One region of the Rossellomorea marisflavi genome, then DNA from elsewhere that is predicted to be linked to it. Evidence: riboswitches for the same ligand, from Rfam matches in the RefSeq annotation. Region 1 holds a riboswitch; the other holds the start of a gene.
What was found. A riboswitch is a leader RNA that binds a small molecule or an ion and turns the genes downstream of it on or off. The one in region 1 is predicted to bind S-adenosylmethionine.

Region 2: another riboswitch for S-adenosylmethionine. It lies ahead of K6T23_RS20630 (sugar ABC transporter substrate-binding protein); the one in region 1 lies ahead of K6T23_RS17350 (methionine ABC transporter ATP-binding protein).

What each region holds. Positions count from the first base shown of each region.
Region 1 covers NZ_CP081870.1:3,313,193-3,317,823, reverse strand. Annotated here, with positions in the region: gene K6T23_RS17360 (toprim domain-containing protein) at 83-442, shown strand; gene K6T23_RS17355 (thioredoxin family protein) at 445-756, shown strand; SAM riboswitch class I at 1,450-1,556, shown strand; gene K6T23_RS17350 (methionine ABC transporter ATP-binding protein) at 1,707-2,714, shown strand; gene K6T23_RS17345 (methionine ABC transporter permease) at 2,711-3,379, shown strand; gene K6T23_RS17340 (MetQ/NlpA family ABC transporter substrate-binding protein) at 3,395-4,222, shown strand; gene K6T23_RS17335 (carboxymuconolactone decarboxylase family protein) at 4,297-4,631, shown strand, end outside.
Region 2 covers NZ_CP081870.1:3,996,895-4,001,525, forward strand. Annotated here, with positions in the region: gene K6T23_RS20625 (sugar ABC transporter ATP-binding protein) at 1-964, opposite strand, end outside; gene K6T23_RS20630 (sugar ABC transporter substrate-binding protein) at 978-2,051, opposite strand; SAM riboswitch class I at 2,151-2,257, opposite strand; gene K6T23_RS20635 (helix-turn-helix domain-containing protein) at 2,797-3,111, shown strand; gene K6T23_RS20640 (IS3 family transposase) at 3,126-4,058, shown strand; gene K6T23_RS20645 (CTP synthase) at 4,453-4,631, opposite strand, start outside.

The sequences.
Region 1 (4,631 bases):
TACCACTGACATGAGAAAATAGAGATAATAAGTGGACCATTAATAATCTTTTACTACTTCACTGAAAGTCAAGGTGATTGTCATGGAAGTCGTGGATGAAAAAGTCCTGATCGTAGAAGGCACATCCGATAAACGAAAGGTCAAAGATATCATCAGTGAGCCCGTGGAAATCATTTGTACCAATGGTACGATCAGTCTGACTAAAATGGACGAACTGATTGATTCATTAATCGACAGGGACGTATACATCCTTGTGGATGCCGACGAAGCCGGTGAAAAACTCCGCAAGCAATTCAAGCGGGAGTTCCCGGAAGCAGGCCACCTGTATATCGACAGGATGTACAAGGAAGTGGCTGCTGCCCCGGAATATCACCTCGCTTCCGTTTTGATCGGAGCCAATATTGATGTCCACCAACAATATCTTGGAAAAAGGATGAATTAGATTTGAAAGAGTTGAACAGCCATGAAGCGCTGCAAACGATTCGAAAGAATGAAAGACTGCTTGCCCTCTATTTGTATACACCCATGTGTGGGACCTGTCAGGTTGCAGGGAGGATGATCGAGATCGTAGAAAATCTGCCCCAACCGTTTGTTTTTGCAAAGGCAAATCTTAATTACATGGCGGATTTCGCAACTGAGTATGCAATCGAGAGCGTTCCTTGCCTCCTCCTGTTCAAAGATGGAGTCGAGGTCGACCGGATCTATGCGTTCCAGTCTGTACCGTTTCTGTATGAAGCATTGAAAAAGGTAGCGTGAAGGGGCCAAAAAGGCCTTTTTTTATGCTCGAATAGCACAAGAAATAGATAGATTTTCACGAAAACCACTACGACTTTTCTACACACCGGGACATATTTCTCGGGAAATGAAACGAACCCGCCAATATATTGTCTATTGGGCCCTTCCTTCGACAGTCCGTCCACAATCTGTCGAGAAAGTACGGGAGGATAAACAATCCAGTAGTGGAATTAGTTAAGTATCCGAGATACTGGAGGGGTTGCATGAGAGAGTATTTAGAGAAAATAGTAGATCAATGCGAGACCAGGTATCACTTACAATTATTATTTCCAGACACACCGTTCGTCCTACACTTCCAAAGTGGCTCAAGCGGGTACAGTCTGTCTATATCAAATAAGGGATGTTCCGTACTTCCCAATCCCCATCCTGAGCCCCACCTGAGGATAACGGCTGGACATGAACGGCAGTTGCTTTCTTTATTTGCAGGGAATGAGCGATTGACTTCCCTTGTTGATAAAAAGGATGTCCTAGTCCGTGGGGGCTACCGGCATTTGTTGTTTGCTGAATCCGTGCTTTGGTTGACCCGTTTTCACATCGTTGAACCAGTGAGCGTATAATGTGCAAAAATGAATTGACACCATGTTTATTCGGTGATAGTATCACTTTAGTAACAAATTTCTGAGTATTTAGTATGAATAATTAAATAACGTTTATCTCTTATTAAGAGTGGTGGAGGGAAGTGCCCGATGAAACCCGGCAACCGTCAATGAAAATTGACACGGTGCCAATTCACTCGAAGCGAAGGCTTCGACAGATGAGAGAAAGTCTACTATTGAAATAGTATGCCTTTCTGCTTATCGCAGAAAGGCATTTTTATTTTCCAAATGACGTTCGATGATTTAACAGCAAACGTCATTTGGATATAATTCCTAGTAAACCGGTGGTTTTACTGATGGTGAGGTGGATGCAACATGATTACGATTTCTGATGTAAAAAAAATCTTTCAAACGAAAAACGGAACGGTTTCAGCCGTCGATGGGGTGGATATGACCATCAACGATGGAGAAATCTTCGGTGTGATCGGATACAGTGGAGCCGGAAAGAGCACGTTGATCCGGATGTTAAACGGGCTTGAGGTCCCTACTGATGGAGCCGTCGATGTGAACGGGCAGCTGATTTCAGAGGCAAAAGGGAGGGCCCTCAGGGAAGCAAGGCAGTCCATGGGGATGATCTTCCAGCACTTTAACCTCCTTTGGTCGAGGACGGTCCTGGAAAACATCCAGTTCCCCCTTGAAATTGCAGGTGTATCGAAAAAAGAGAGGATCAAAAAAGCAAATGAACTCCTTAACCTGGTCGGGCTTGAAGGCCGAGGCGATTCATATCCTTCGCAATTGAGTGGAGGTCAAAAGCAGCGGGTCGGCATTGCAAGGGCATTGGCGAATGATCCGAAAGTGCTGCTATGCGATGAGGCGACTTCCGCCCTTGATCCACAGACCACAGACAGCATCCTCGACCTCTTAGTGGATATCAATGATCGTCTTGGATTAACGATTGTGTTGATCACCCACGAGATGCATGTCATCCGCAAGATTTGTCACAGGGTAGCGGTCATGGATTCAGGTAAAGTCGTCGAAGAAGGGGACGTACTTGACGTGTTCCGGAACCCTAGGGAAGAAGTGACGAAGCGTTTTGTAAAAGAAGTTTCTCAGCAACAGGAATCGGATGATGTCTTGGAACATTGTCAGGATGGGAAGGTGCTGAAGCTTACTTTTGTAGGAGAAAGCACAGATCAGCCTCTCATCACAGCGCTGATCCGCCGGTTCGATATTGAAGTGAATATCCTTCAAGGGCAGATATCCCAAACACAAAAAGGGGCCTTCGGAACGTTGTTCATCCAGCTGACCGGAGATCCATTGATTGTGGATCAGGCCGTCGCTTTTGCTGAAAATCAAGTGAAGGTGGAGGTGATGGAGAGATGATTGAAAAAGTCTTTCCGAATGTCGATTGGGAGAAAATGTGGGAGGCAACACTTGAAACCTTATACATGACGGGGATGTCGGTCATTTTGACCTTTTTCCTCGGTCTTGCCCTTGGAATCCTCTTGTTCCTTACATCGAAGGGGAACATTTGGGAGAACAAGGCGGCTTATACGATTACCAATGCGGCAGTCAATATATTCAGGTCCATCCCTTTTATCATTCTGATTGTGTTACTGATTCCCTTTACGAAGGTATTGATCGGGACGATCCGGGGGGCCAACGCGGCCTTGCCAGCCCTGATCATCGGTGCAGCCCCGTTTTATGCCCGGATGGTGGAAATCGCCCTCCGCGAAGTCAATAAAGGGGTCATCGAAGCAGCGAAAGCCATGGGGTCCAAGACGAGTACCATCATCATGAAGGTCCTTCTCCCAGAATCCATGCCGGCTCTCATCTCGGGAATCACCGTGACGGCCATCGCATTGGTCGGTTATACCGCAATGGCAGGCGTCATCGGGGCTGGTGGTCTCGGGAATCTGGCATTCCTGGATGGATTCCAGCGCAGCAGAACCGATGTCACCTTGGCAGCGACAATCATGATCCTGGTTCTTGTATTCATCATTCAGCTTGTCGGTGATTATTTCACCAATAAAATAGATAAACGATAAAAGGAGAGAATTCAGATGAAAAAATGGTTAGTGGGAACGATTGCAGCAGCGAGTATCATAGGATTGGCAGCATGCGGAACCGGCGGGAGCAACGGTAGCTCAGGCGACTCAAAGGAACTTGTGGTCGGAGCATCCAATGTTCCTCACGCTGAAATCCTTGAGGAAGCAAAACCGATCCTTGAAAAAGAAGGGATCGATCTCAAGATCGAAACGTATCAGGATTATGTCCTGCCAAATAAGGATCTCGAGAGCGGAGATCTTGATGCGAACTACTTCCAACACATCCCTTATCTAGAAGGGCAAAAGAAGGAACATGGTTATGACTTCGTCAGTGCCGGAGGAATTCACATCGAACCGATGGCGGTATATTCCAAGAAGCACCAATCCCTTAAAGATATCCCGGAAGGCGGAACCATTCTATTCAGTAACTCCGTGGCAGAGCACGGAAGGATCCTGACTTTGCTTGAAGCAAACGGTCTGATCAAATTGAAGGATGGTATTGATAAAACCCAGGCGACATTGGATGATATCGCTGAAAACCCTAAAAAATTGAAATTCGACTACGAATACGAGCCGGCCCTTCTTACTCAGCTTTACAATAATGAAGAAGGCGATGCAGTCGTCATCAACTCCAACTATGCCATCGATAGCGGACTGGATCCGGTCAAGGATTCCATTGCCATTGAAGACAAGGAATCACCGTATGTGAACATCATCGCGGTCAAAAAAGGTGATGAAGACAAAAAAGAAATCAAGGAGCTTGTGAAGGTGCTTCAGTCTGATGAAATTCAGGACTTCATCAATAAAGAGTGGAAAGGTTCCGTGGTGCCGGTCAAAGAATAAATACCAAACATAATCTTTTTGCAATAAGCTCATACTATTTTCGATCACTCGAATTAGAATGGAGCTGAAAGTGAATGCAGGTAGAGCCTAGAAATACGACGGAAGCGGCCCTGCTCGATTATAAGACGGGGCTTGGGATCTTCACTGAAAAAATGCCGGAGCTGGCACAGCAATACAATGCCTTCACGGAGCATTGTTTCCGTGAAGGGGTATTATCAAAGAAAGAGAAGCAGCTGATCGCCCTTGGCATCAGTTTGTATTCTCAAGATGAGTACTGCATCATCTACCACACAAAGGGTTGTCTCGATCAAGGATGTACGGAAGAGGAAATCCTTGAAGCCGTGGGAGTGACTGCTGCATTCGGAGGCGGTGCAGCCATGAGCCAGGCGGTCACGCTTGTTCAGCAATC
Region 2 (4,631 bases), 680 kb from region 1:
AGTGGCCGATCTCTTTTCCCTTCAGCTTGAATCGGCCTTTGGCCGGCACGGCCCCGAAGAGCGACTTGGCAAGTTCGGTCTTGCCTGCGCCGACAAGCCCGGCAACGCCTACGATCTCCCCTTCACGTACGGTGAGCGATATATCCTTCAGCAACGCACCATCCGAAACACCACTTGCCTCGAATAATACGTCACCGGTCACCGACTGATTCCGGTTGAACTCCTCTTTGTATGTCCCCCCGATCATCGCTTCGACGATGGCCCTCGGCGTGACTTCCTGCGCTTCGTACGTTCCCACCGTACCGCCGTCCTTCATGACCGTGATGCGGTCGGAGATCTGGAAGACTTCCGGCAGCCGATGGGAAATGAAGATGATGGCAACGCCAGACGCCTTCAACTCTTCAATGACACGGAACAGTTTTTCTGTTTCCGTAGAGCTGAGGGGGGCAGTGGGCTCATCCAATATCAGGACCTTGGCATCCCTCAGGAGGCACCTCGTCAATAAAATCATCTGTTTATCCGCAAGACTGAGCCTGCCCACCGGTTCCTGCAAAGGGATCGATTCATGCTTGATCCGCTTCAACCCTTCCCCCGCCTTTTTCTCCATCGCTTTCTTCCGGATGAGGAAGGATCCTCCCGGGGAAAAATCGTCCAGCAAGATATTCTCCATGGCACTCAACCCAGCTATGAGCGCCGTGTCGACTTCCTGATACACACAGTGGATCCCATGGTCCTTTGCTTCCTTAGGCGTGCGGCATGTCACCTTCTCCCCGTTCAGGCGGATCTCCCCTTCATCCTGCTCATATGCGCCGGACAGGATTTTCATCAGCGTACTTTTCCCTGCACCATTTGCCCCCAAGAGCGCATGCACTTCTCCTGCCCTTACTTCAAAAGAAGCCTCCTTCAGTGCCTGCACCCCGGCAAACGCTTTGTTCATCTTCACCATTTCCACTACAGCAGACATATCGTCCACTCCTTTACGATTCAAATGATGCCTCGAGCTTCTTCAACTCGTCGGAATACCCTTGTTCGCTCGCCCCCCAGCCGTCGATATGCTCACTCAATTGATCGGTGGTGATCGTTTCTTCCGGAAGCTGCTCTTTCTCGACGAAGACCGGTTCAAGCTTCACCGTCTGAGGCGTTTCCTCCCCGTCAAGCTTTTGGTAAAGGAAGCGGACCTGCACGCGGCCGATATCCTTCGGGTCCACTGCTGCGGACGCCACCCATGGGCTTCCTTCTTTCTGAATGATCTGGAGATCTTCGTCGCTCATATCGATTCCGTACACCCTGATCTCGTTTCTCCCTGCTGCTTCAATGGCACGGACGGCCCCTTTGGCGAATTCATCCCACGCGGCCCATACCGCATCGATTTCTCCTTTCGGATACTGCTTCAGGATCGCTTCCATTTGTGCCTGGGTATCCAAGGCCGTGTTGTTGGTCGCCGCTCCGAATGCAGCCACTTCTTTGATATCCGGGTTCTCTTTCAGGAACTCCTGATACGCGACTTGACGCCTTTCCATCGGAGCGAATCCTGCCACCCAGATTTTCACGATATTCCCCTTGCCTTCAAGCTCATCAGAGAGTTTGGAGAGGGTCTGTTCCGCCATCTGCTGATCCCCCTGTTCAAGGACGGTCACACCATCAGATTCCACATCGGCATCAAACACGACGACCGGGATTTTGGCTTCTTTTGCTTTTTCCACTCCTGATTGCAACGCTTCCTTCGTCCCGTGGTCAATGAGGATTCCATCAAACTTCTGGTTGATGGCCGCATCCAGATTCGAAGACATTTTGGCCAAGTCCCCTTCAGAAGTGAATACCTGTACTTCCCCGCCGAATTTCTTTACCTGCTCTTTCACTCCTTCAATATACTGGGCCGAGAACGTCCCCAGGTTGATCTGCATGATCAAGGCAATCTTCTTCCCTGCCAGCGGGTGCTCGGACGTCCCCTGCTTTTCTTCCCCTTTGGATTCTGACGATACGTTCGGCTGACAGGCAGCCAGTGTGGTGAGTAGTGTCGCAAATAAGAGTACTGATAAAACCTTTTTCATTCTCTCTTCTCCTTCCGGGATCTTCCCGCCTCATTTTTTCTCTACAAAAATAAAAACCTCTTTTCCTGAGGAAAAGAGGTGTATGTACGGATGAACGCACTCTTATCACTCAGGAATCACATCCTGCAGGTCTTAGCACCTTTCCGTATATACGGTAGGTTGCCGGGCATCATCGGGCCAGTCCCTCTGCCAACTCTTTATAAGAGAAAACTATGAAATTTTAACTACATATTGGATATCTTAACGAGGTGAGTGAATATTGTCAATATTCTTTTTGGAATTCTATAAGTTTAGAACCTAATCGATCTCTCCTTCAAAAAGCAATGAACAGGAACGGGGTCCGTTTCCTTTCGCTGCAGGGACTTGGTTTCCGCGGGGAGGCAGTCGAGCCACTTCCGCTTCCGTCCAACCTGTGGTGACTATTACGTATGAATAAACCGCTGAAAGGGTAGTAAGATGGTCCACAGGGGATGGAGTTTTATAGTGAATTATGGGTTTTTCAAGAAAAGGAAGGGCGCTTTTTGTCGAATGGGAAATATGGGGTGTAATGGGGCTACAGTTAGGCTCTATCAACCCTCAATTCATCGTAAATTCAACTGTTTTTCAGCATTTCAGGCACTTTTTTTCGATTCTCACCCGCATTTATTACCGACTTCTTTACGACCCCCTAATTCCTTTAGACAACCTCTACGTATCATCGTACACTGAAATTATCTAATTTAGGGAACTGAGGAGGGGTAGTCTGATGCCTAAAAGGAAGATTGAAGTATTAGAAGAGGTTAAGAAAAACTATGTTCGGTTGGCTCTTGAATCTGGAAATTATACCACTATCGCACGAAACGCTGGAATCTCCAGACCTACTTTATCCAAATGGATAAAGGAATATGAAGAGGAAGTACGTGAAGAGATGGAGGATTCAGACGTTGTGTCATTGCCGATTGATCCAACGAAAGAAGAACTAAAGGCCAAATACGAACAGGCAATAAAATTATTGGGTGAGAAGGAACTCGAAAACGCCATGCTTCGGAATCTCCTAAAAAAAACCCCATTCCGATCCTAACGGTCTTAAGGGAAATTCACCTATGGGCAAAGGAGGGATTCTCCATTACCAAATTGACGAAAGCTACCGGAATCAACAGGTCCCTTTACTATTACCATACCGAGGCAGAGGAAGCAGGCGATTCTAAGGGGAAGAGAGGTCGCCCTGTACCTGGATATTCCTTTACTACAACAGGGGTTCGCATCCCAGATGAACAAATTGAAGAGTACCTTATGGAAGCTGTCGAAGGAGATGGCGCAACCTATGGAATCAAGAATTTAACCCATTTCTTAAAGGTCAATCACCATATTAAAATCAACCATAAAAAGGTGGGAAGGTTATGTCGGAAATTAGGGCTCCTTCTTCCCCAACGAAAAGGAAATCCAACGTATCCTAAACGATTGGTTCGTAATCGAATTATCACCGCTCCAAATCAACTTTGGCAGGTTGATATCAAGTACGGAATGATTTCAGAAACCAGAAGGTTTTTCTTTGTAGCCTGTGCCATTGATGTACTGGATCGCTCCATTGTTGGACATTATCGAGGGCAGCGGTGCACGGCCAAAGACATTACCACCATGTTAGAAGAAGCGCTTTTTAGAAGGGGAGTTTCCACACCGCCAAGTGGTGAAAACCAGCTTATCATCCGAACTGATAACGGCCCCCAGTTTGTAAGTAACTTATTCGGGGCATTTTGCGAGGGGCATCACCTTCTCCATGAACGAATTCCGCCACGTTCACCCAATTACAATGCGTATATTGAGTCATTCTTCAGTATCATGGAGCGTGATTTATTCAGACGCTTTGAGTTTGAGTACTTTGAAGAGGCTTATTATGAAGTAGACGAGTTCATGACTTTTTATAACGAAAGACGATTCCACGGCAGCTTGAAACGAATGGCCCCTTTACAATTTCATGAGACGTATAGAGAAACGGGTTATCCTGTCGATATGAACATACGTCTATAACAGGGAATAGGATCTCGCTCTTCTTCACTTTAAAAAACTGCATCTGGTATCTGAAAAGTGAAGAAGAGTGTATAGAAATTAAAAAACTGAAAGTACTAGAGATTGAGGAAGCATACGTCAGGAATTAGGGGGTCAGACCGACTTTTTCAATTTTATTTTCAACTTTCCGATTTTTTCTATCGACTTTTAACTTTTTACTACCAACTCCCGTTTTTTCATCGAACCGTGTTGCCAACTTAGGCTGTTTATTTTCAACTTTAAGACTTTAAGATCAACTACCGATGTTTATTACCAACTTCCCCCTACCCCTCTCTTCCAAAGCAGAGGATTAAACATTTAACTCCACAAAAAAACCGCCGGCATTAAGCCCCGGCGGCGTTCATTCATAGTGATATCAGTTTTCTCCGTAAGCAAGCGTCGCTTCGATGAAATCTCTGAAGAGAGGTTGCGGACGTGTCGGGCGGGATGTGAATTCCGGGTGGAACTGGGAAGCGACGAACCATGGGTGGTCGCTAAGCTCGATGACTTCCACAAGGCGTCCATCCGGGCTTGTTCCAGAGAAGACAAATCCTG